Regions from separate parts of the Lysinibacillus sp. FSL R5-0849 genome, predicted to be linked through region 3. Evidence: predicted binding sites of a transcription regulator. Region 3 holds the regulator's gene; each other region holds the start of a gene.
What was found. The regulator LexA, encoded in region 3, represses DNA repair genes until DNA is damaged. The targets are predictions, from matches to a motif close to CGAACATATGTTCG.

Region 1: ruvA (Holliday junction branch migration protein RuvA) is a predicted target of LexA. The motif match lies at 5,251-5,264, and genes of this name have one in related genera.
Region 2: uvrB (excinuclease ABC subunit UvrB) is a predicted target of LexA. The motif match lies at 4,686-4,699, and genes of this name have one in related genera.

What each region holds. Positions count from the first base shown of each region.
Region 1 covers NZ_CP152004.1:3,279,426-3,287,830, forward strand. The annotation lists gene MKY80_RS16120 (polysaccharide deacetylase family protein) at 1-684, shown strand, start outside; gene yajC (preprotein translocase subunit YajC) at 779-1,042, opposite strand; gene tgt (tRNA guanosine(34) transglycosylase Tgt) at 1,305-2,450, opposite strand; gene queA (tRNA preQ1(34) S-adenosylmethionine ribosyltransferase-isomerase QueA) at 2,507-3,547, opposite strand; gene ruvB (Holliday junction branch migration DNA helicase RuvB) at 3,565-4,569, opposite strand; gene ruvA (Holliday junction branch migration protein RuvA) at 4,588-5,208, opposite strand; gene MKY80_RS16150 (phosphotransferase) at 5,320-6,198, opposite strand; gene MKY80_RS16155 (LysM domain-containing protein) at 6,188-7,195, opposite strand; gene MKY80_RS16160 (transcription repressor NadR) at 7,337-7,870, shown strand; gene MKY80_RS16165 (thiol-disulfide oxidoreductase DCC family protein) at 7,945-8,337, opposite strand; gene pheA (prephenate dehydratase) at 8,359-8,405, opposite strand, start outside.
Region 2 covers NZ_CP152004.1:685,454-693,858, reverse strand. The annotation lists gene uvrA (excinuclease ABC subunit UvrA) at 1-2,625, opposite strand, end outside; gene uvrB (excinuclease ABC subunit UvrB) at 2,633-4,612, opposite strand; gene MKY80_RS03205 (IDEAL domain-containing protein) at 4,940-5,188, opposite strand; gene MKY80_RS03200 (competence protein ComK) at 5,415-5,924, shown strand; one part of gene prfB (peptide chain release factor 2) at 5,965-6,993, opposite strand; one part of gene prfB (peptide chain release factor 2) at 6,995-7,066, opposite strand; gene MKY80_RS03190 (competence protein ComK) at 7,170-7,706, opposite strand; gene secA (preprotein translocase subunit SecA) at 8,072-8,405, opposite strand, start outside.
Region 3 covers NZ_CP152004.1:1,210,701-1,219,105, forward strand. The annotation lists gene MKY80_RS05655 (DUF2339 domain-containing protein) at 1-283, shown strand, start outside; gene MKY80_RS05660 (A24 family peptidase) at 544-1,296, shown strand; gene MKY80_RS05665 (gamma-glutamyl-gamma-aminobutyrate hydrolase family protein) at 1,331-2,053, shown strand; gene lexA (transcriptional repressor LexA) at 2,159-2,776, opposite strand; gene MKY80_RS05675 (LysM peptidoglycan-binding domain-containing protein) at 2,895-3,257, shown strand; gene MKY80_RS05680 (recombinase family protein) at 3,254-3,919, shown strand; gene def (peptide deformylase) at 3,939-4,517, opposite strand; gene MKY80_RS05690 (GNAT family protein) at 4,642-5,169, opposite strand; gene MKY80_RS05695 (DUF896 domain-containing protein) at 5,359-5,592, shown strand; gene tkt (transketolase) at 5,718-7,712, shown strand; gene MKY80_RS05705 (response regulator transcription factor) at 7,888-8,405, opposite strand, start outside.

The DNA.
Region 1 (8,405 bases), 2.1 Mb from region 3:
TTTGATAAACAGATGAGAGCACTTAAGGAAGAAGGGTATCAGGCGATTTCGGTCAAAGAATTACACGATTACTTAACAAGCCAAATCAAATTACCTGAAAAGCCTGTATTGATTACTTTTGATGATGGCTATCTCAGCAATTACGAAATGGCTTATCCGATTTTGAAAAAATATGACCTACATGCAGAAATCTTTGTTATTGCAAGCCGAATAGTCGATACAAGTAAGGGTATTGCCTATCCACATGAAATTGCTAAAATGAATTGGGAACAATTAAAAGAAATGCAAGATTATATAACGATCCAAAGCCATACTTGGGACTCGCATTATAAATTACCTTCAAAATATGGCAGACAAAATGGGGCCATTTACGGTCCAAGCTATTTGAATGGACAATTAGAAAGTCAAGAGCAGTACGAAGCAAGGGTCAAAGATGATTTTATTCACTCCAGAAACATAATTAAAGAAAAATTAGGCTATGAGCCCATCGCCATTAGCTATCCATATGGTATTCAATCTGCCGCCACCATTAAATTAGCACAGGAGGCTGGTTTTAAAATGGGCTTTGTCATTCAAAATAAATATGTTAAAAAGGGTGATGGATTATTTGCACTGAGTAGAATCATTGTAAATGGCAATGATTCAGGTGCCGACTTAATTCATAAGATAAATACACTGAAATAAGAAGCAGTAGGAAGTTATCCATTCTGCTTCAACATCATAAGAAAAGGCTTACAATATAGCTATTGCCTATTGTAAGCCTTTTTCCTTTTAATGATTACATGTCCTTCTCAACTCGGCCGATTGCTTGTCGGTCAAATTTCACACGTACATTATCAGCGATCTTTAATGTTACTGAAGTGTCCTCAATTGCATCAATGACACCATGCATGCCACCGATTGTAATGACTTTATCTCCACGTTGCAAACTACCTTGCATATTTTGTGTTTCCTGCTGTCTTTTTTTAGCTGGACGGATTAAGATAAACCACATAGCAACGAACATTAATAATATTGGTGCTAAGCCTAATAATTGATCCATAATACTTCTTGCCCCCTTTCCAAATCTCACTTTTTTAGTATAGACTATTCCACCATTAAAAAGCGATGGACAAGCCCAAAAATTTTCTCATTTACTAATATTTTTTCTATGATTGACAATATTTTGCTAGAAATATTCACTTTTTACAAAGTTTTGAATGATATTGCCATACTATGGCTATTCATTTAGGACATTAGAGGATTTCTAATGCCCTTTTTTATGAAAAACTCGTCCACTTTATTATCCTTACAAAAGTAATTGGTTAAAAGTTTTTCGCATCTGGTCCATTAAAGCCATATTTCTCGAAAAACTCTTCTCGGAAATCACCAAGACGATCTTGACGAATTGCCTCACGTACTTGTTCCATTAGCTTTAATAGGAAATGTAAATTATGATAAGACGTTAAACGAATACCGAATGTCTCTTCTGTGCGAATCAAGTGACGAATATAAGCACGTGAATAGTTTTTACATGTATAGCAATCACAGTTCGGATCAATTGGCCCAAAATCACGAGCATATTTTGCATTCTTAACGACTAAACGACCTTCTGATGTCATCAGTGTACCATTACGCGCAATACGTGTTGGCAGAACACAGTCAAACATATCAACACCACGAATGGCACCATCGATTAATGAATCTGGTGAACCTACTCCCATTAAATATCGAGGTTTATTTGCTGGCATTAACGGTGTTGTGAACTCAAGAACACGGTTCATAATATCTTTCGGTTCTCCAACAGATAATCCGCCTATAGCGTAGCCTGGGAAATCTAACTCGACTAATGCTTCTGCAGAACGACGGCGTAGATCCTCGTACTCACCGCCTTGAATAATTCCGAATAACCCTTGTTCTTCCGGACGATTATGAGCTTCTTTGCATCTTTTTGCCCAACGTGTTGTACGATCTACTGATTGCAGCATATATTCATGTGTTGCAGGATACGGTGGACATTCATCGAAGGCCATCATGATATCCGAGCCTAAGTCATTTTGAATTTCCATCGCTTTTTCTGGACTTAGGAATAATTTATCCCCATTAAGATGATTACGGAAATGAACGCCTTCCTCTTCAATTTTACGGAACTGACTTAGCGAGAATACTTGGAAACCGCCTGAATCTGTTAAAATTGGTCGATCCCAGTTCATAAATTTATGCAGTCCGCCTGCTTCCTTGACGATATCATTGCCTGGACGAAGCCATAAATGATACGTGTTAGATAAGATAATACCGGCATTCATTTCTTTTAATTCCTCAGGAGACATTGTTTTAACCGTTGCTTGTGTCCCAACTGGCATAAATGCTGGCGTTTCAAAAGAGCCATGTGGTGTATGCACGATACCAAGACGTGCTCCTGTTTGTTTACATGTATGAAGTAATTCATAGCGAATTGCTGGTTGTGTCATAAAAATAAAAACCCTCTCTGATCTGAAGTAAAAACAGTACTCCGATTATTTCTTTTTTATTCTTTTGGTCGAATAAACATAGCATCACCAAAACTAAAGAAGCGATATTTTTCTTCTACAGCTTGCTGATAGGCACTTAAAATAGTTTCTCTAGTGGCTAGCGTACTCACTAGCATAACAAGTGTTGACTTTGGCAAATGGAAGTTTGTAATTAAACCATCCACCACAGAAAACGTATAGCCTGGATAGATGAAAATAGATGTCCAACCTTGCTCTGGTCGTACCTCACCACCATATTTAGAGCCAATTGTCTCTAATGTACGTGTGGAGGTTGTCCCAACAGCTATTACCTTACCGCCATTACGCTTTACACGATTAATCGTGTCTGCCGCTTCGTCCGTCACACTATAAAATTCGGCATGCATTTCATGGTTTTCAATGGAATCCACACTAACAGGACGGAATGTACCAAGTCCGACATGAAGAGTAATAAAGACAACCTCTACCCCTTTTGCCTTTACTTGTTCTAATAATTCTTCTGTAAAATGTAGACCCGCCGTTGGAGCAGCAGCTGAGCCACGTTCTTTCGCATAGACCGTTTGATAGCGATCTTTGTCTTCTAATTTTTCTCGAATATAAGGCGGTAATGGCATTTCACCAAGCTGCTCTAATATTTCATAAAAGATTCCATCGTAATGAAATTCAAATGTTCGTCCACCATGGTCAAGCTCACCTGTACAAGTAGCTGTTAGCAACCCATCTCCAAATGTGATAACTGTCCCTACTTTTACGCGTTTTGCTGGTTTTACAAGGGTTTCCCACTCGTCTGAACCTGCCAATTGCTTCAGTAATAATACCTCAATATGGGCGCCTGTCTCCTCTTTTACACCCATTAAGCGAGCCGGTAAGACCCTTGTATCATTTAACACAAGACAATCTCCCGCACGTAGCTCATCTAAGACATGTGCAAAATGGTGATGCTCAACTTCAATTGAGCCAGGTGTCACAACCATTAATCGACTAGCTGTACGATCTACTAATGGTGTTTGGGCAATAAGCTCCTCTGGTAATTCAAAATCAAAATCTTCTACACGCATGAAAAAAACTTCCTTCTTTATGTTTGTTGGGGATACTCATATCCAAAATGTTCGTAGGCTAAATGTGTCGCCACTCTTCCTCGTGGTGTGCGTTGAATAAGCCCAATTTGCATGAGATAGGGTTCATATACATCTTCTATCGTCACCCGTTCCTCACCAATTGATGCCGCAAGCGTATCTAAGCCTACAGGACCTCCTCGAAAGCGCTCAATCATGTTCGTGACAAGTTTATGGTCAATATGATCAAGCCCTCTTGGATCCACTTGTAACAGCTCTAAAGCTTGCTTTGCAAGACCCTCCGTTATCATACCATCTCCAAGCACCTGTGCATAATCTCGTACTCGTTTCAATAGGCGATTGGCAATTCGAGGTGTACCACGAGAACGTCTCGCCATTTCCATTGCTGCTATTTGCTCAATTTCTACCTCAAATAAATGGGCACTCCGAGCAACAATTTCAGCAAGAGAAATATCATCATAGTACTCTAAGCGTAATAATACACCAAAGCGATCTCTCAGAGGGGCTGATAAGGCGCCAGCTCTTGTGGTAGCACCTACAAGGGTAAAGGGAGGTAAGTCAAGTCGTACAGAACGTGCTTCAGGACCTTTTCCCACCACAATATCTAAACAGAAGTCCTCCATTGCTGGATATAACACTTCTTCAATGGCACGAGGTAGTCGATGAATCTCATCAATAAATAAAACATCGCCAGGCTCTAGTGAGCTTAAAATCGCAGCTAAATCTCCTGGACGTTCAATTGCAGGACCACTTGTCATGCGCACATTGACACTCATCTCATTTGCTATAACAGCAGCCAATGTCGTTTTACCAAGCCCTGGTGGTCCATATAACAACACATGATCTAAACTTTCCTGCCGAAGTTTTGCTGCCTCAATGAAAATTTGTAAATTTTCCTTTACTTTATGCTGCCCTATGTATTGGGCTAACCTTTGTGGGCGTAAAGATAATTCAAACTGTTCATCATAGCCACTTGCCTCACTAGCCATCATACGTTCAGACATGCCTCTTCCCTCCTTTCCTTATTTTAATTTTAATAATAGTTGTAACGCTTGTTTCATAAAGGCATCTGTCGTTTCAAGCTTGTCGTTATCCTCAAGCTGCGGGCGAATTTTTTCGAGCTCCTTTTCAGAATAACCAAGTGCCATTAAAGCAAGTATCGCTTCTTCTAATTCGTGTTTATAAGCATTAACGCCAAACAATGGCAGTTCATCTTCTGTACTCGGCAGTTCAATTGTCTCTAATAAAGAGCCTAGCTTCCCTTTTAAATCTAATATCATCTGACGTGCGGTTTTTTTACCTACTCCAGGGAACTTCACTAAAAACGCTTCATCTTCCCGTTCAATCGCACTGATAACCTGCTGTGGGTTGCCAGTCGCTAAAATAGCTAGTGCCCCCTTTGGACCTATTCCAGATACTAAAATTAACTTACGAAACAGCTCACGTTGATCTAGATTCGGGAAACCGTAAAGCATTTGTGCGTCCTCTCGTACATGTAAATGAACATAAATTTGTTGTTCAAGCGCTGATGTTCGAAATGCAAACGGATTGGGTGTATTCAATTGCCAGCCAATCCCCTGTTGTTCTAGCACAATATATTCTGGTGTAATACGAGTAATTAGTCCTTTTAAATAATCATACATCTATATTCCCTCACAATCATCGTCTTCGATTATAGCATATAGCGAACGAATGCTCGACAGAAAGTAGTATCCAAAACGCTGTTCAAGACAAAAATGACCGCCAAATGACGGTCATTTCTTCACAAATCTATCAATATCGTACCACAGTTTTGGCCAATAGGTGAGGGCTCGTTTAGTAAATGGTACTAAATAATCTAAAAATACTAGTTGCTGATCAAGTGGCAAATCCACAGCAAAAAGCCATTCTCGCAACAGTTCATTCGGATATTTTAAACGATGAAGCTTTCTTTTATCAAGTCGTTTCAGCTCTGGTAACTCCGCAAAGACTTTAGCTAAATCATAATCGACTGCAGGTAGTACCCGATGCAACCATAAAATATATTCGTCATCGGCTTCTCCAAGATGCGCCAAATCAAAATCAATTAAACGCAATTGTCCGTCCGTGCACCATAAAAAATTATGATGTACAACATCCCCGTGCAATAGTGTAATTTCTTTTTCAGCTACATCCTCTAGGGCAATTAACTGCAGCGATTTATCACTATAATGCAAAATTTGGTCGATTTCTTCTTTCGTTAAGAAAGCCCGAAACTCATTTCTTCTGCTTTTAAAACGCATATGACGCATTTGCCATTTTAAAAGTTGTGAATAGGTATGCAAGCCAGGCAAGCGTTGCCAAGCGATTTTTTTATATGTGTCATGTAAAGCTATTAGTAGTTGAAGAGATTCCTTCCGATCCTTTTTATGAGCAAAATTGGCACCATGGCTTCCTTCTTGCCATTCTTGCACTATGAGCTGCTCATCATCACTCCGGACTAATGGTAGGATAAGGTTAGGTTCAATTCGACCTAGCTGGCGATGAATTGTTCTTACCTTCTCTGCAATCTCTAGTTGTTTTGCTCGTTTGACAAAATAAGTATTCGATCGATATCTATATTTCCAAATATTTGATTTTACCTCTTCGACAATATACGCTTTTTCACCATCGATAAGGCGTCATCCCGCCTGGGAAATAATGCGGTGACATCCAAGGTCCTACTGATGACGGGCACGGCGGTGGACAATGCGTTGGGCATGGTGGTGGTGGACAATGACATGGATCCATTTGCCATGCAGGCATTGGCATCGGCATCGGTTGTGATTGACAGCCACAAGGTTGTGCATCACAGCCACATGATTTGCCCATGCTCATTTCAGGCATCATATTAAATTGTGGCTGCATTTGTTGATTAGGCGTGTGGAAAAATGGTGATGTGGACTCCAAGAAGTCTTCCATCCCGCCCACTTTATTTTCTGGCATCTCAAAGGACATCGGCTGCTGCGGCATCATATACTGCTCGGCCTGTGGCTGCATTGGCATTGGCCACCACATTTGATGATGATAAATTGGTTGATGGCAGCTTGAGCAATGTGGTACAGCAGGCATATGTGGCATGATATGCATTGGCGGTGGTGCTGGCTGTGGCATTGGATGTGGCATTGGCTTCGCTACAGGTGGTGGTGGCGGTGGTGGCGCTGGTTGTATTTGTACTGGTGGTGGTGTTGTGACTGTTTGCTCTATTTGTGGCATGACTAATTGTTGGTGCCAATTCATTTCTACAGGCTGTGGAACCCACATCGGTTGTTGTGGCATCTGCATTGGCATAGGCATTGGTATAGGTATTGGAATCATTTGTGGCTCTGGCATTGGCATTGGAGCTGGCGGTACAATTGGTGGTGGTGGAGGCATTGGCCTCTGTACCTCTTTTTTCGGAACTTCCTTAGGTGTTTCCTTATGCATCTGTGATTCCTTTTTTGGCATTTCTTTATGTGACTCTCTATGTGGCTCTTTGTTTATTTTTTCAGGCAAAATAATTTCCATGCCCGGGACAATATAATCTGGGTTGGCAAGATGGACATTGAGCCGCTTCAAATCTTCAAACGAAATGCCGTACTCTTTCGCAATCTTCCACAATGTGTCTCCCTTTTGAACAATATGAATACGCAATTTTTTCCTCCCTTCCTCTCTACGTATCATATGTTCAATGTTCCATTTGGATACAAAAATTTCAACAAGTTAGAAATGCTTCATGGTACACTAACCTATAGGGAATACTGTTTCCATTATTACGGGCAGAGGTGATCTCTTATGAAAAAAATGTTAGGCGAGGAACGCCGACTGCAGCTATTAGCGCAATTACAAAAAAGTAAAGCACCTATAACAGGGACAGACTTAGCTAAATTCGCCAATGTTTCTAGGCAAGTTATTGTCAATGATATGACTTTATTGAAGGCGAGAAACGAACCTATTATCGCTACGAGTCAGGGTTATCTTTATATGCATCAGGAGCAATTACAGCAAACTGTTGAACGCACATTACCATGCATACACACATCTGAGCAAACAGAAGATGAGCTAATGACGATTGTAGATTGTGGGGGAACCGTCAAAAATGTTATGGTTGAACATCCTATTTATGGCGAACTAACGGCCTCTATCATGGTGTCAAACCGTCATGAGGTAAAACAATTTATTGAACGAGTTAATGCCACTCATGCTAATTATTTATCTGCACTAACAGGAGGCATTCATCTTCATGTCATTACAGCCCCCTCTGTGGAAGTATTAACATTAATTGAACAAGCCTTACACAAAAAGGGCTATTTGGTGACAGACCAATAAAAAAAGCACAGTATTTTCTCATACTGTGCTTTATTATTTCATTCGATGATGACTCGTTCCACTCCCCCAATCTATTAGGAGAGAAATCGTTGTCTTTGTGAGGGGGTAGGTAAAAGGCATTCCTTTTTGGTGCCAAATAAACGATAGCGGTGCTTCGCAAACCGTCTATATAACAAATTGCGAATAATTGGGGGTACCAGAATGAACAGATAATAGCAAGGCCAAACCTTCTCCAAATTTTTGGCTATTTTTAAAGCTGCCGTCGACTCAACATATACTTTCCCATCTTCAATGAGGATCACACTATCTATTTTTTCGGATATATTAAACTGTCGGAGTAATGCTTGACCGACATCACTTTGTAATGACGCAAATTGAAAATAACCTGCTTGATCATGTTTGATAATAAATTGAACGGTGCTATCACAAAAGTTACAGATACCATCAAATAAAATGATCCCACGCATTATATTTCCCCCTTAGAGCTATTATGCTTCGTCAGATGTAAGATACGTAAAGTATGTACCTAATGACT
Region 2 (8,405 bases), 530 kb from region 3:
ACGTTGTAGCACTACAAGTAAACGTGCAATATCGTCTGCATGTAAGCCTGTCGTCGGTTCATCTAGAATATAGAATGATTTACCTGTTGAACGTCGATGTAATTCAGATGCTAATTTTACACGCTGCGCCTCTCCTCCAGACAAGGTTGTGGCAGGTTGTCCTAATTTCATATAACCTAATCCAACATCAACAATAGTTTGAAGCTTACGTTGAATCTTTGGAATATTTTCGAAGAATACTACTGCATTTTCAATCGTCATATCTAAAATATCTGCAATACTTTTGTCTTTATATTTCACTTCAAGTGTTTCCCGATTATAGCGTTTGCCGTGACATACTTCACAAGGAACATACACATCAGGAAGGAAATGCATTTCTATTTTAATAATTCCATCTCCACGGCATGCTTCACAGCGGCCACCCTTGACATTAAAGCTAAAGCGACCTTTTTTATAGCCACGCACCTTTGCTTCATTCGTGGTAGCAAAAACATCGCGTATATCATCAAAGACTCCCGTATAAGTAGCTGGATTCGAGCGTGGGGTACGGCCAATTGGAGATTGGTCAATATCGATGACTTTTTCAAGCTCATCCATCCCTGTTACCTCTTTATGTTCTCCCGGTTTAACCTTGGAACGATTCAGCTTCTGTGCCAATGATTTATATAAAATTTCATTAATCAGCGTGGATTTCCCTGAACCAGATACACCTGTCACTGCGACAAATAAGCCAAGTGGAACATCGACTTTGACATTGCGTAAATTATTTTCCTTGGCACCCTTAATCGAAAGCTTACGACCATTTGGTTGACGTCTTTCAACTGGCAATGGGATAAATTTTTTCCCGCTTAAATATTGTCCTGTTAAAGATTTATTATTTTCCATGACTTCCTGTGGTGTACCAGCTGCAACAATTTGGCCACCATGTACACCTGCACCTGGTCCAACGTCAATCAGATAATCAGCTGCTAGCATCGTATCCTCATCATGCTCCACCACAATCAGTGTATTACCAATATCTCGCATGTTTTGTAAGGTGCTAATCAAGCGATCATTATCACGTTGGTGTAAGCCAATCGATGGTTCATCTAAAATATATAGAACGCCTGTTAATCGTGAACCGATTTGAGTAGCAAGGCGAATACGTTGTGCTTCCCCACCAGATAATGTACCTGCTGCACGACTTAAAGTTAAATAGTCTAAACCTACATTAACAAGGAAGCCCAGTCGTTCTTCAATTTCCCGTAAAACTAGACGAGCAATTTTCATATCCTTTTCAGTGAGATCTAGCTCTTTGAAAAATGTGTCAGCTTCCTGAATTGAATATTGTGTCACCTCACCAATATGTTTGTCGGCAACTTTTACAGCTAATGTTTCTGGCTTTAAACGATAGCCTTTACAAGAAGGACAAGCCTGTTGTGCCATATATTTTTCCATTTGCTCACGAACATAATCTGAAGTTGTCTCTTTAAAACGACGCTCTACATTTCGGACAACACCTTCAAATTCAATCATTTGGTCTCGTACATTGCCAAACTCATTTTCATAATGGAAGTGAATCTTCTCTTTACCTGAGCCAAATAACACTTTGTCCATCTTGTCTCTTGGTAACTCTTTCACTGGCACATCCATTGGAATATTATAGTGATCACAAACTGCTTTTAATAATTGTGGATAGTACTGTGAACTTGTTGGCTCCCAAGGTGCAATAGCATGCTCTAATAAAGAACGATCCCAATCCGGCACCACTAAATCTAAATCCACCTCTTGCGTCGAGCCTAAGCCGTCACAGCTTGGACAAGCACCAAATGGACTATTAAATGAAAACATGCGTGGCTCTAGCTCACCAATAGAAAAACCACAAATAGGACAGGCATGATGTTCACTAAATAGTAATTCCTCATGCTCCATGACATCTACAAGCACACGACCATCGGCCAAACGAAGAGCTGTCTCTAAAGAATCACTTAAACGTGCAGCGACACCTTCCTTCATTACAACACGGTCGATCACTACCTCAATAGAGTGTTTTTTATTTTTATCAAGATCAATCGCATCATCTAAATCTCGTAAATCTCCATCAATTCGCACACGAACGAAGCCTTGCTTTTTTAAATCTTCTAGCAGTTTTACATGTGTTCCTTTACGTCCAGAAACCATTGGAGCAAGGAGTTGCATTTTGGTTCTTTCTGGATAAGTTAATAAACGGTCCACCATTTGCTCAATCGTTTGGGAAGTAATTTCTATCCCGTGATTCGGACAAATCGGCTTACCAATACGTGCATATAGTAAACGTAAGTAATCATAGATTTCTGTAACCGTCCCTACCGTAGAGCGTGGGTTACGACTCGTTGTTTTTTGGTCTATTGAAATAGCAGGCGATAATCCTTCGATTGCATCAACATCTGGTTTGTCCATCTGCCCAAGAAATTGACGCGCATAGGCGGAAAGAGACTCGACATAACGTCGTTGTCCCTCCGCATAAATCGTATCAAATGCTAATGAAGATTTACCTGATCCTGATAATCCTGTTAAAACGACTAATTGATCACGTGGAATTGTGACATTAATATTTTTTAAATTATGAGCACGTGCACCTTGCACGACAATTTCAGTATTTTTCACAAGTCATTCACCCTTCTACCTTCAATTCAAATATTGTATCTCGAAGCTCAGCTGCACGTTCGAAATCTAGCGCTTTTGCCGCTTCCTTCATTTCTATTTCTAGAGAAGCTACGAGCTGGTCTCTTTCTGCCTTTGTCAGCTTTTTGCCCTTCGTCGCCTTTGTTACATAGGATTTTTCTTCTTCTGCCACTTGTGTAGCACGAATTACTTCTGGTATTTTTTTACTAATGGTTTGAGGCGTAATACCATGCTCTTCGTTATAGGCCATTTGCAATTCACGACGACGTTTTGTTTCATCGAGCGCCTTTTTCATCGAGTCGGTTACATGATCTGCATACATGATGACATGACCGTTCGCATTACGCGCAGCTCGGCCAATCGTTTGAATGAGTGAACGTTCTGAACGTAAAAATCCTTCTTTATCCGCGTCTAATATGGCTACAAGTGATACTTCAGGAATATCAAGTCCTTCACGCAATAAGTTAATTCCAATTAGTACATCGTAAGTGCCCTTCCGTAGCTCACGAATAATCTCAATACGCTCTAATGTTTTAATCTCAGAATGCAAATACTCAACCTTTAAGCCCATTTCCTTCAAATAGGCCGTTAAATCCTCTGACATTTTCTTTGTTAGCGTTGTTACTAATACTCGCTCATCACATGCAATTCGACCTTGAATTTCATCGATTAAGTTATCTATTTGCCCTTCAATTGGGCGGACATCTATTAATGGATCCAGTAAACCAGTAGGTCGAATAATTTGCTGGATCATTTCTGGTGTATGTTCCAACTCATAGGGTCCAGGTGTGGCAGATACATAAATAGCTTGATGTACTCGATTTTCGTATTCTTCAAAACGTAATGGACGGTTATCTAGCGCAGATGGCAAACGGAAACCATGTTCTACGAGTACCCCTTTACGCGCTTGGTCACCGTTGTACATCCCTCGTACCTGTGGAAGAGTTACGTGACTTTCATCTACGACAAGCAAAAAGTCCTCAGGGAAATAATCAAGCAACGTATATGGAGTCGCACCTGCTTCACGTAAAGTTAAGTGACGTGAATAGTTCTCAATCCCTGAACAAAAGCCCATTTCACGCATCATTTCTAAATCATAACGTGTCCGTTGCTCTAGACGCTGAGCCTCTAATAATTTATCCTCGGCACGCAGTAAAGCTAGACGATCCTCTAATTCTTTTTCAATGTTTTCTATCGCTTTTCGCATTTTTTCTTCTCGTGTAACGAAGTGGGATGCTGGGAAAATAGCGACATGCTCTCGATCTGATAGTATTTCTCCAGTTAAAGCATCTACCTCACGAATGCGATCAATTTCGTCCCCAAAAAACTCGACACGAATACAATGCTCATCACGTGAGGCTGGGAAAATCTCTACTACATCTCCTCGTACCCGAAACGTCCCGCGTGTAAAACTAACATCATTGCGCTCATATTGAACATCTACAAGTTTGCGCAGTAGCTGATTACGTTCAATTTCCATACCCGTGCGGATCGAGACAACCATTTCACGATATTCTTCTGGAGAACCAAGACCGTAAATACAGGATACAGATGCAATAATAATGACATCATCACGCTCAAATAATGCAGAAGTTGCAGAGTGGCGTAGCTTATCAATTTCATCGTTAATGCTAGAATCCTTTTCTATATAAGTATCTGTCTGCGGTACATAGGCTTCTGGTTGGTAATAATCATAGTAACTAACAAAGTATTCTACAGCGTTATTTGGAAAGAACTCTTTGAACTCACTATATAATTGGCCCGCCAACGTTTTATTGTGTGCCATAATGAGTGTCGGTTTTTTAACCTGCTGGATTACATTTGAAATCGTAAATGTTTTCCCAGTTCCTGTTGCACCAAGTAATGTTTGATGACGCTTGCCTGCTTTCACACCCTCCACTAATTCCGCAATTGCCTGTGGCTGATCTCCATTAGGCTGATATGGCGCTTGTAAATCAAAAGTTTGCACACCTGTCCCCGTCCTTTCTTTCCAATTTGTACATATATTTTAGCATAGCAATATTAAAATTTCGAACATTTAACGAACGAATGTTTGTAAATTTTTTTTTCTATCCCTAAAATGGAATATGGATACTCAACCTTCTACTCTCATAATAGCCGTTTCGTCAGGTTTTCAAGCCTTATCTAGTAATGAGATGTCAATTGTAGAATGGTAGTCGTTCCTTCTCTTTTCTCATTTTTAGAGCAATACTTTTTATACATTAGGTGAATGGCACAGCCACTCTATCATCTCCAAAAAAAATCCCGCTCTCCATAGTCGCGGAGAGCGGAATTATTAATATGATTCATCTTCTGATTGCTGCAAGGAATTGAGTTCGGTTGCGTATTGATAAAATGCGTTTTCATCTTTTTCATCGAGCGCTCTATCTATTAAAACGATGAGCTGCTCTTGTCGATGCATACGCTGGATACGATTTAAAAATAAATCTAAATAAATCTCGTTTAATAATTTCTCTGCCTCATCAACTTTTTTTGACTGACCAACGGCTTTTAGAAAATCTGTGTACGAATAATATTTATCCAACGATCTCACCCCGATCCTTTTCTAAATTATATGAAAATTGAAATTAAAAAGCAATGCTTACGATTTGAAAATAACTTGGATTAACTAGTAAACTCGTGAAATTTAAAGCAAATTCTCTAAGCATTTCATTCATTTATCAACCTTGTTTCATTACTTTGTATATTTTTTGAAATTCATTTTATGTATTACACTACGGTTATCAATAGAAAAGGGAGGCACTTCCAAAATGACTAGTAAATTTGTAAATGGCTATTTAATTTCCTTTAACACTTACTTGCTCCAACCAGTTCAGCATGACACTAAAGTTTTCACTCATGTTATAGACAAACATAATGAGCTAATTGTTACTCGGAAGCCGATGCATGTACTGCGAAAATCTTGTATTTCATTAGGCTCCACCTATGAAGCAGCAAAGCAATCTGCTAAACGCTTTTTTGGTAATCAACATAAGCTACCAATCGTCGTGGCCTTTGATTATGGTTTTCCTTGCATCTTTCTACCAACCTATTCACCTAATTCCATTCATAATATATGGATAGGGCTCCATGCGATTATCAATATTACGCCGAGCGAAACAGGATGTGTGGTCACATTAAAAAACGATCAAAAGATTGAGCTACCTATTCAATATGCTTCTATTAGTAAACAGTTTGTGAATGCTTCTATGCTCTATAAACATTACATGAATGAACGAAAACAACTTAGTCAAGATTCACCCTATCATCCATTCTTTTAACTAAAAAATCCCCCAAGAAACAACTCTTGGGGGATGGCTATTAGTTAATTTTTGAACGTAAGTAAGCATTAATAAATGGATCTACATCGCCGTCCATTACCGCTCCGACATTCCCTGTTTCTTCATTCGTACGGTGATCTTTTACCATTGAGTATGGATGGAATACATACGAGCGAATTTGCGAGCCCCAGCCAATGTCCTTTTGTTCACCACGGATCTCATCAAGCTGCGCCTGTTGCTTCTCTAACTCTAATTGATATAATTTCCCTTTTAACATAGCCATCGCTTTCTCACGGTTTTTAATTTGTGAACGTTCTGCTTGGCATTGTACAACCGTACCAGTCGGGATGTGTGTAATACGAACAGCTGAATCTGTTGTATTAATATGCTGACCACCCGCACCTGTCGCACGATACGTATCAATTTTCAAATCCTCTGTACGAATATCAATTTCAATATTTTCGTCAAATTCTGGCATGACATCGCAAGAAACGAAAGAAGTATGTCGACGGCCTGATGAATCAAATGGTGAAATACGCACTAGGCGATGGACACCTTTTTCGGCTTGTAAATAGCCGAAAGCATTATGACCTTTAATTGAAATGGTTACAGATTTAATACCTGCCTCATCACCAGGAAGATAATCCATTGTTTCCACCTTAAAGCCACGCTTCTCAGCCCATCGTGTATACATACGTAGTAGCATAGAACCCCAGTCTTGTGACTCTGTTCCACCTGCTCCTGGATGCAACTCTAAAATAGCATTGTTTTGATCGTATGGACCACTCAATAATAATTGCAGCTCAAAATCAGCCATTTTTTGTTGGAATTCTACCAGTTCTTTTCCTAACTCTTCCTGCAATTCTTCGTCTGGCTCTTCACGTAAAAGCTCCAGTGTCATATCTAAGTTCTCATGTATTTCTTCTAACTCTTTATATTCATTGACGATTGCTTTTAAACCATTGCCCTCATTAATGATCACCTGTGCACCTTGCTGATCATCCCAGAATCCGGGCTCTAGCATCATTTCATCTAGCTCCTGTATACGTGCCTCTTTGTTTTCTAAGTCAAAGAGACCCCCTGAAGTCCACCAATTTTTTGGCTGTAGTGTCTAACACATTGCGTACATCTGCTAATTCAATCATTGTAAAATCCTCCGAACGTTAGTAATGGAGACTAGTGTGAAAGCTCCGATCTTACTATTATAACGTTTTTACCGAGGAAAACATACATAAAAACACTACTCTACGTCTCGTCCTCAAGCATACCAAGCGCAAAACGTTGAAATACTTTCACACGATCATATTGAACAAGTAAATGCTTCGTTCTTCGCTCTAATCTATATTTTAATAAAAATGCCCGCTGAATACGATACTCTATCGTTTTGACACTAACATCTACAATAATATCCTGACCATTCGTAAAGATTATCTTTGTACTCTTTTTATCCACAGAGAAATACTCTTCAATATGATGGACAGCAAACCATATACATTCCGGATGTAGAGGTGACTTGCTTGGAAACCATAAAATATTCCCTCGCTCATCCACAACGATTGGGTTTTTATTAAGCTTACCTAAAATCATTTTTGATCCATCAAAAGCCCCTCTTAAGCTAGAACCATAATAACGCAGATTATAGTCCATTAACTTTGTCGGCGGTATTTTAGAAATATAATCTTTACTTTTTTCCATCACCCGAGTACATAAATTTCCAAAGGAATCATACACAGGCATATACAACATAGTTTCACTACTCATAATATCCTTCTTATGCATCATTATTCCCCCTTTATGCACTTATGTTTTCAGCCTAAATAAAAAAAGAATATACCAATGTCCGTACATTCCCGATTTTTTCTACAAGTCGAAATTGCTTGGAAAACTCTATTTCCACCCACATTTCTCCCACCCCATCTTCAATCTTTTGTCACTCTTAATTCTTTGTTTTCCAACCCATCTAATTATTAGGATAATAGTAAATAATAATAGAAGTATTCTCTAAAACTAAATTCCTAATATTACAGCTATTGTATACCCACATTTTACTATTGTCTATAAATTATGACTTTTATGACAATATTTTATTTTTTTATACAAAAAAAGATCATTTCAACATACAGTTAAAATGATCTTTTCCATTTCTATTATTGAGCTGCACCATGACAGTTTTTAAACTTCTTACCACTTCCACAAGGACATAAATCATTGCGTCCAATATTTTCAGCTTTACGAACGGGTTGCTTTTTCGGAGCAGGACCGCCTTCTTCTTTCGGATTAACAGCCTGACCTTTCGCCACCTCTTCACGCTCAAGATTGCTGCGAATTTCAGCCTTCATTGCATACTTCGCAACATCCTCGCGAATGGAAGCGACCATATCTTCGAACATCGCAAAACCTTCTTGTTGATATTCACGTAGCGGATCATTTTGACCGTATGCACGCAGATGGATACCTTGACGAAGTTGATCCATAGCATCA
Region 3 (8,405 bases):
GGGGCTTGTTCATCAATTTACGTATAGTCATCTACTTGATTGGAAGCTAAGTATAGCTCTTACAACGATTACATTATTCCTCACAGCGAGCATTTCGCTATGGCTTAGTTCCACACAACATTTAAAAACGCTTCGTACTACAGGTTTTGTTATTTTAGTCATTGCGTTTATCAAGCTTATTTTCTTTGACTTATCAGCCCTTGATTTATTAATTAGAGCTGTTCTATTTATAACAATTGGTGGCATTGGCATGCTGTTGTCTGGTAGGTTGCTGAGGAAATAAATTGAAGAGATTCCAATAATTTTTGGAATCTCTTTTATATTGTGCTAAACTGATACTACTCTTACTCTACTCCCTCTTTCTTCGTACCTTATGACTTCAAACCTTTTATGAAATATTCTTCAAATACATCACTCATTTTCAATGTCCATTGTTTTGAATAACATTCGATACGTGGATTGCTGAGCAAGACTACAATAATTATATGAATAGGCGCATCATACTTATTGTATGGGCGCCTATTGGTTTAGGAGGACATAAATTTGGAAATGGCTTATACAATTATCATTTTTTTAGTTGGTCTAGTCTTTGGCTCTTTTTATAATGTAGTTGGCTTACGTGTGCCGCGGAAGGAGTCTCTTGTATATCCTTCCTCCCATTGTACGAGCTGTCAGAGACAATTGACGGCTCTTGATTTAGTGCCAGTATTGTCTTATCTGTTTTTAAGAGGAACATGTAGAGGCTGTGGCTTTAAAATTTCTTGGCTATATCCAGTGATAGAATTGTTAACTGGGGGATTATTCGCCTTTGCTTATTTGGAGCTAAACTGGAGTTTAGAATTTATAGTAGCTTTATCGTTCATCTCATTGTTAGTCATTATAGTTGTTTCAGATTTTATCTATCTGTTAATTCCAGATAAGATTCTTTTATTCTTTTTGCCTTTTTTGGTCATAGGACGTGTACTGTCACCCTTAACACCTTGGTGGGACAGCCTAGTGGGTGCACTCGTTGGTTTTGGCATATTATACAGTATTGCGGTCTTATCGAAAGGTGGAATGGGAGGGGGCGATATTAAATTCTTCTTTTTAATTGGTCTCGTTCTCGGTACTATTCATACGTTGTTGACTTTATTTATTGCCGCTATCATAGGTATGATAATCGGAATAGTTGTCTTATTAAAGCATAAACAAGGAAGACAAACACATATTCCCTTTGGTCCATCTATTGCATTAGCCGCTACTATTGTTTATTTCTACGGAGATTCGTTCATCAATTGGTATTTAGGTTATTGGTAAGTGTTTAATCTTCAATGTTGTGGAGGGGAATCAAGTGAAGCCGATTATTGGAATTACAGCTTTTGTAGAAGATGATTTATCAGCTCATTTAAATGCTGCTTACAGCAAAAGTATTATTAAGGCGGGTGGTATCCCCCTTATTATTCCGTTAGGTGTGGAGGAAGATGCTGCTCAAATTTTAGCCCTTACGGATGGCTTAATGCTATCGGGAGGCTATGATGTACATCCTTTTCTATTTGGAGCGGAGCCTTCACCAAAGCTAGGTAAAATTCATCCAGCTAGAGATGCCGTGGAATTAGCATTAATTGAGGCTGCATTTGTACGTAAAATGCCTATTTTTGGCATTTGTCGGGGTATCCAAATATTAAATGTTGCATTAGGTGGGACGTTATATCAGGACATTGATAGTGACCATTATAGTACGAAGCTAATCAAACATATGCAACAAGCTGGTAGGTCAGTAGCAACGCATTATGTACAAATTATTGCGGAGAATTTATTAGCGACTATTCTGGAACAAGAGAAAATTGCCGTCAATTCTTTTCATCATCAGTCAGTGAATGTACTAGCGGAGAATTTAAAAGTTGCAGCGAAATCAAGTGATGGCATTATTGAAGCAGTGGTGCATGAAGAATTACCATTCTGTTTGGCTGTCCAATGGCACCCAGAGGAATTAGCTGTAGCGGGAGATCAGCATGCACAAAAGTTATTTGCAGCATTTGTTGAAGCGAGCTTGAAATTTAAAAAAGAAGCATAGAGAGGTCATTGTAAAAAGAATCCAATAGTTAATGGATTCTTTTTTTTGCGTAAAAAAGAGGATATATGCTCAGTGAAGGAACACAATCCTCAAACCCTCATTTAATTAATGTACACGGCGGTAAAGACCAACAACTTGTCCCAAAATTGATACTTGATCGACGATAATCGGTTCCATTGATGAATTTTCAGGCTGTAAACGGAAATGGTTTTTTTCCTTAAAGAAGCGTTTTACAGTAGCTTCATCCTCAGCTGTCATGGCTACAACAATGTCTCCGTTAATGGCCGTTGACTTTTGCTTTACGATCACTAAGTCACCATCTAAAATTCCTGCTTCAATCATCGATTCACCCATAATTTCTAACATGAATAACTGATCCTCACTCGTGCCATATGTATCTGGCAGTGGGAAATACTCTTCAATATTTTCGATAGCTGTAATAGGAGAACCTGCTGTAACCTTCCCTACAAGTGGTACATGGATGACATGTTGCTTTTGGATGGATTCCTCAGGCTCAAGAATTTCAATAGCACGTGGCTTAGTTGGATCTCGACGAATAAAACCCTTTTGTTCTAATCGAGCCAAATGACCATGAACAGTTGAACTTGAAGCAAGTCCAACAGCTTCCCCGATTTCACGGACTGATGGCGGATACCCTTTAGCTCGTACCTCGTCTTTAATGAACGCTAAAATGTCCTCTTGTCTTTTCGATACTTTTTTCATGATTGCTCACCTCTTTTTTCTAATATCAATCTTCTTATTTGATAGTATAACAGAATGCGAACACGTATGCAAACATAGGTTCGAAAAGTGTTTGACAAAAACGTTTGTTCGCTTTATTATGAGAACATACATTCCGAACAAACATTCTAGAAATGAGGTTTTAATGATGACATGGCTAAAGAAAAATACACATATCACTATATTATTAGGTGCTTGTTTACTCTTCGCAAGTTACCTTTACATCACTGATCCGGGGGATGTTAATTACGCTGAAATTCAAATCGAACATGGGGATAGCTTGTGGTCGTTAGCAGAACAATACCGTGGTAAAATGAGTAAAGAAGATTGGATTAAGCTTGTCAAATCAGAAAATGAGTTAGCAGACATTAAAATCGTGGCAGGTAAATCTCTAGTCATTCCAGTTTTGAGTGATCAAGCCAGTCCCATCAAAACTATTGAAATTGCGAGAAACGAACAATGAAAAATAATCAAATGACGGCTGTTGTCTATTGCCGAGTAAGTACTGAAAAAGAAACGCAAAGCTCCTCATTAGAGCGCCAACAAGAAGAATTAGTGCACTATGCTAAAGAACAAGGCTATGAAGTAAAGGGTGTTTTTAAAGATAAGCATAGCGGTTATGATGTTGAACGCGAAGGCTTACTTGAAATGCTTGATTTTATAAAAGAGAAGGAAATAAAAGCTCTTTTTGTACAAGATGAAACTCGTTTAGGTCGTGGAAATGCAAGAATGGCAGTATTGCATTTATTACAAAAATCAGCAACAGATGTTTATTCGATGCGTGATGCAGGACCAGTCCAATTAAACGAAATGGATACGATGCTACTAGAGATTTTAGCAATTGTAGAGGAATATCAACGTAGAATACATAATGCAAAAATCCGCAGAGGTATGCGACGTGCTGTTGAAAATGGCTATCGCCCTGAAAATAACCTATCCAATCGTGGCAATCCACATGGTCAGGAACGGAAAGAACTCCCTGTTGATGAAATTGTGAAGCTACGGAATCGTGGTTTTACCTTTGAGGAAATTTCCATTACGCTTAGAGGACTAGGCTTTGAGGTAAGTAAGGCAACCGTACATCGCCGATTCCAAGAGCATCAAGAAAGATTAGCAGGCAAATAATATAGCCCGCTAATTTTTTTTAATATAAGCTTTCAATAATAACATTTTTGGGTAGCTGAAAAGGGTTATCTTTATTAATTCGATCATAAAACATAATGCCGTTTAAATGATCGATTTCATGTTGTACAACGATAGATTCATAGCCTTTTAAAGACATAATAAATTCCTGTCCATCAATATTATAGGCTTTTACTTTAATTCGTTCATATCTTGGTACAAAACCGTGAACAGGTCGATTAACAGACAGACACCCTTCACCCTCAGGCAAATAGATCATATTGAAAGAATGGCTCATTACTTTTGGGTTAATGAACATCATTTCATGTTTTTGGTCGTGATTCTCAAAAAGTACAGCAAACATTCTCTTATCTACGCCAATTTGATTGGCAGAGAGGCCACTACCAGGACGGAGTTTATACTTTTTTATTAAAATCGGGTCTTGGCTGTTTTTTAAATATTGAAGCATAGAAAATAATATATGTCGGTCCTCTAAGGGAACTGGTATGGCAACGTCTTGCGTTTGTTTTCGTAATAGGTCTGAGTGTTCTTTTACAAAATCTTTCATAGTAATCATGTAATCAGGATGAAATTTTGCCATCGAAACATACCTCCTCAATAGGACTTCTTCAGAAGTTCATCAAGCTAAATTGTATGGTCGGATCATAGATGCAGTGCCCAACAACGTTTATAGGCGCGCATTTTCACAAGCGTTTAACGTTCTTCTAATCTTCTAATAAAATATTCCAATCTTCATGTAAAACTGCGTAATAGTATTCGTCCCACCATTCATTCCCATATGGTATACACTTTTTAAAATATCCTTCACGCCTCATTCCGATCTTTTCCATAACTTTATAGGAAGCGATATTTTCGGGCTGACACGTTGCAATAATTCTATGAAGTTTCTTTTCATTAAATCCATAGTCTAATACAGCACGAGCAGCTTCAGAAGCAAAGCCTTGATTTTGATAAGCTGGATTTAGTACCCAACCGATTTCATAAGTATGATCGCCGAAACAAGGATGGAAAACGATATGACCAATCACTTGCTCGCAATTATTTGAAACAATAGCAAAATGTTTTGCTTTGTCGTTACTATTTTCTGCAATAAATTTCTTTGCCTGTTCTTCATTGAAAACACCTTCAGGCATATAGTGCATCACTTTTTCATCTGAAGTATAGCTATAAACAGCTTCCCAGTCCTGCTCTTGAAATGTTCGAATGAGTAATCGCTTAGTTGTCACGTTCACATGTATATCCTCCAATAGATAGTTAAATTTTTCCTTCCATATAATATTTATACACTTCAAACATCTGGAAGTCATGTGTTTTTTATTTCAACAGCTTGAATAGGGGTTGGTATAACTGCATTTAATGGGAAACCGTGCTATACTTTGCATACTGAGTTCAATAAGGTAGGTACTGAAAGGTGTGTAACGATGTTATCAAAAGAAAAAATTAACCGTATAAATGAACTTTCTGCTAAAGCGAAAAGCGGTCAACTAACGGATGAAGAGGCAAAGGAGCGAACAGCGCTTCGTAAGGAATACTTAGATACATTTAGAGCAACAATGCGTGATACGATTGAAAACGTAAAAGTGGTTGATGCAGAAGGAAATGATGTCACGCCTGAGAAGGTAAGACAAGCGAAAAAAAATAAATTTCTAAATTAATGTGACACAATTCAATAAAGTATGTATGAAAATACAAATAGTATTACAAAAGCATTGTTTTCTAAAGCAATGTTGACTAAACTGTAGAAGAACAATTATAGGACGAGAAAGGATGTCACAATATAATGACTCAACATGCGGATTTATTAGCAATTAATGCTATCCGAACTTTGTCAATCGATGCTATTGAAAAAGCAAATTCTGGTCACCCAGGTTTACCAATGGGGGCAGCGCCAATGGCTTATACGCTTTGGACAAAACAATTACGCCATAATCCAGCGAACCCAAAATGGTATAATCGCGATCGTTTTGTATTATCAGCTGGTCATGGTTCCATGCTTCTATACAGCCTACTTCATCTAGGCGGCTATGGTTTACCAATGGAGGAAATTCAGAGCTTCCGCCAATGGGATTCATTAACACCAGGACATCCTGAATATGGTCATACAGTAGGTGTGGAAGCGACAACTGGTCCTCTAGGACAAGGTATTGCCATGACTGTAGGTATGGCAATGGCTGAGCGTCATTTAGCAGCTACTTACAATAAACCAGGTCATGACATCGTTGACCACTATACATTTGCATTATGTGGTGATGGTGACTTAATGGAAGGCGTTGCAGCAGAGGCTATTTCATTAGCTGGTCACTTAAAACTTGAAAAATTAATCGTGCTTTACGATTCTAATGATATTTCTTTAGATGGTGACTTAGAAAAGTCATTCTCAGAAAACGTACAAAAACGTTTTGAATCTTATGGTTGGAATTATTTAAAAGTTGCAGATGGCACAGATGTTGATGCGATTAATGCAACTATTGAAGAAGCTAAAAAATCAACTGGCAAACCAACATTGATTGAAGTGAAAACAGTGATTGGTTTCGGTTCTCCAAATAAATCGGGTAAAGCAGATTCTCATGGTGCTCCACTTGGTACAGATGAAGTGGTATTAACAAAAGCTGCTTATGAGTGGGCACACGAGCCTTTCCAAATCCCTGCTGAAGTATATGATACGTTTAATGCTGCAGCTGAAGTGCAAGGAGCACAGTCTGAAGAAGCTTGGAATGCGAAATTTACTGCTTATAAACAAGAATTCCCAGAGTTAGCAGCTCAATTTGAACATGCTATGAATGGTGAATTACCAGCAGACTTCGCTTCTGAATTACCAGTGTATGAAGCTGGTAAATCTGTAGCAACACGTTCTTCTTCTGGTGATGCGATTAATGCTATCGCTAAGAAAACACCATCATTCTTTGGTGGCTCTGCTGACCTTGCAGGCTCTAATAAAACAACGATGAAGGGTGCAGGCGATTTTTCTGCAGACGATTATGCTGGTCGCAACATCTGGTTTGGTGTTCGTGAATTTGCAATGGGCGCTGCTTTAAACGGTATGGCACTTCACGGTGGTTTAAATGTATTTGGTGGTACATTCTTCGTGTTCTCAGATTATGTTCGTCCGGCAGTTCGCCTTTCAGCATTAATGGGTCTTCCTGTAACGTATGTATTTACACATGACTCGATTGCTGTAGGAGAAGATGGTCCAACACATGAACCAATCGAACACCTTGCATCATTACGTGCAATGCCTAATTTATCTGTTGTTCGTCCTGCGGATGCCAATGAATCAGCTGTTGCATGGGAGCTTGCCGTTGCATCAGAAAATACGCCAACAGTATTAGTATTGTCTCGTCAAAACTTACCTGTACTTAACGCTTCTATTGAAACAGTACGTGAAGGTGTGACGAAGGGTGCTTACACAGTATCTCCTGCTACTAAAGAAGTAGCGGATGCGATTTTAATTGCAACAGGCTCAGAGGTTTCACTTGCTGTTGAGGCACAAAAAGCATTAAAAGCTGAAGGCATGGATGTAGCTGTCGTTTCAATGCCATCTATGGACCGCTTTGAAAAACAAGATGCTGCTTACAAAGAATCTGTTTTACCAAAAGCTGTCACTAAACGTCTTGCGATAGAAATGGGTGCATCATTCGGCTGGCATAAATATACCGGCTTTGAAGGTGATGTGCTTGCAATCGATAAATTTGGCGCATCAGCTCCAGGGGAAATTGTAATGGAAAAATACGGATTCACTGTAGAGAATGTAGTTGCAAAAGTAAAAGCACTATAAGATTTTTAATAAAATACCACAACACTCAGCGTACGTATGAATTCGCAGGGTGTTGCGGTATTTTTTTTACTATTGGCTGTCGTATCACTAAAGGAATACATCCGGTGGCAAGGGTCTTCTAAAATATGTCTAATTAAAAAAACTGCATATGGTTATGCAGTTTTTTATGTAGAAATTATTTCGCAAGCCCATTCTGAAAGGCATAGACAACGGCTTGTGTGCGATCTTGAACCTCAAGCTTTGCTAGAATATTGCTTACATGTGTTTTGACAGTTTTTAAAGCAATATATAGCTCGTCAGCAATTTCCTGATTGGCTTTGCCTTGTGCCATCAGCAATAAAACTTCCATTTCACGGTCAGTAAGATGGTCGTAAAGGGGTGTATTATTGCCGTGGCGCATACGGTGCATCATTTTAGATGTAACTTCTGGTTCTAATACCGTTTCGCCACCCATTGTTTTACGAATGGCTTCCGCAATTTGTTTTGCATTAGATGTTTTTAATATATAACTCACTGCTCCTGCCTCTAAAGCAGGGTAGACTTTGTCATCATCTAAAAAGCTAGTCACCATCATGATTTTTGCCTCTGGCCAGGCGGCTAAAATTTCTGCTGTTGCCTCAGCACCAGTCATAATGGGCATAACATTATCCATTAAAATAATATCAGGCTTTAGGGCAAGGGCACGCTCAACTG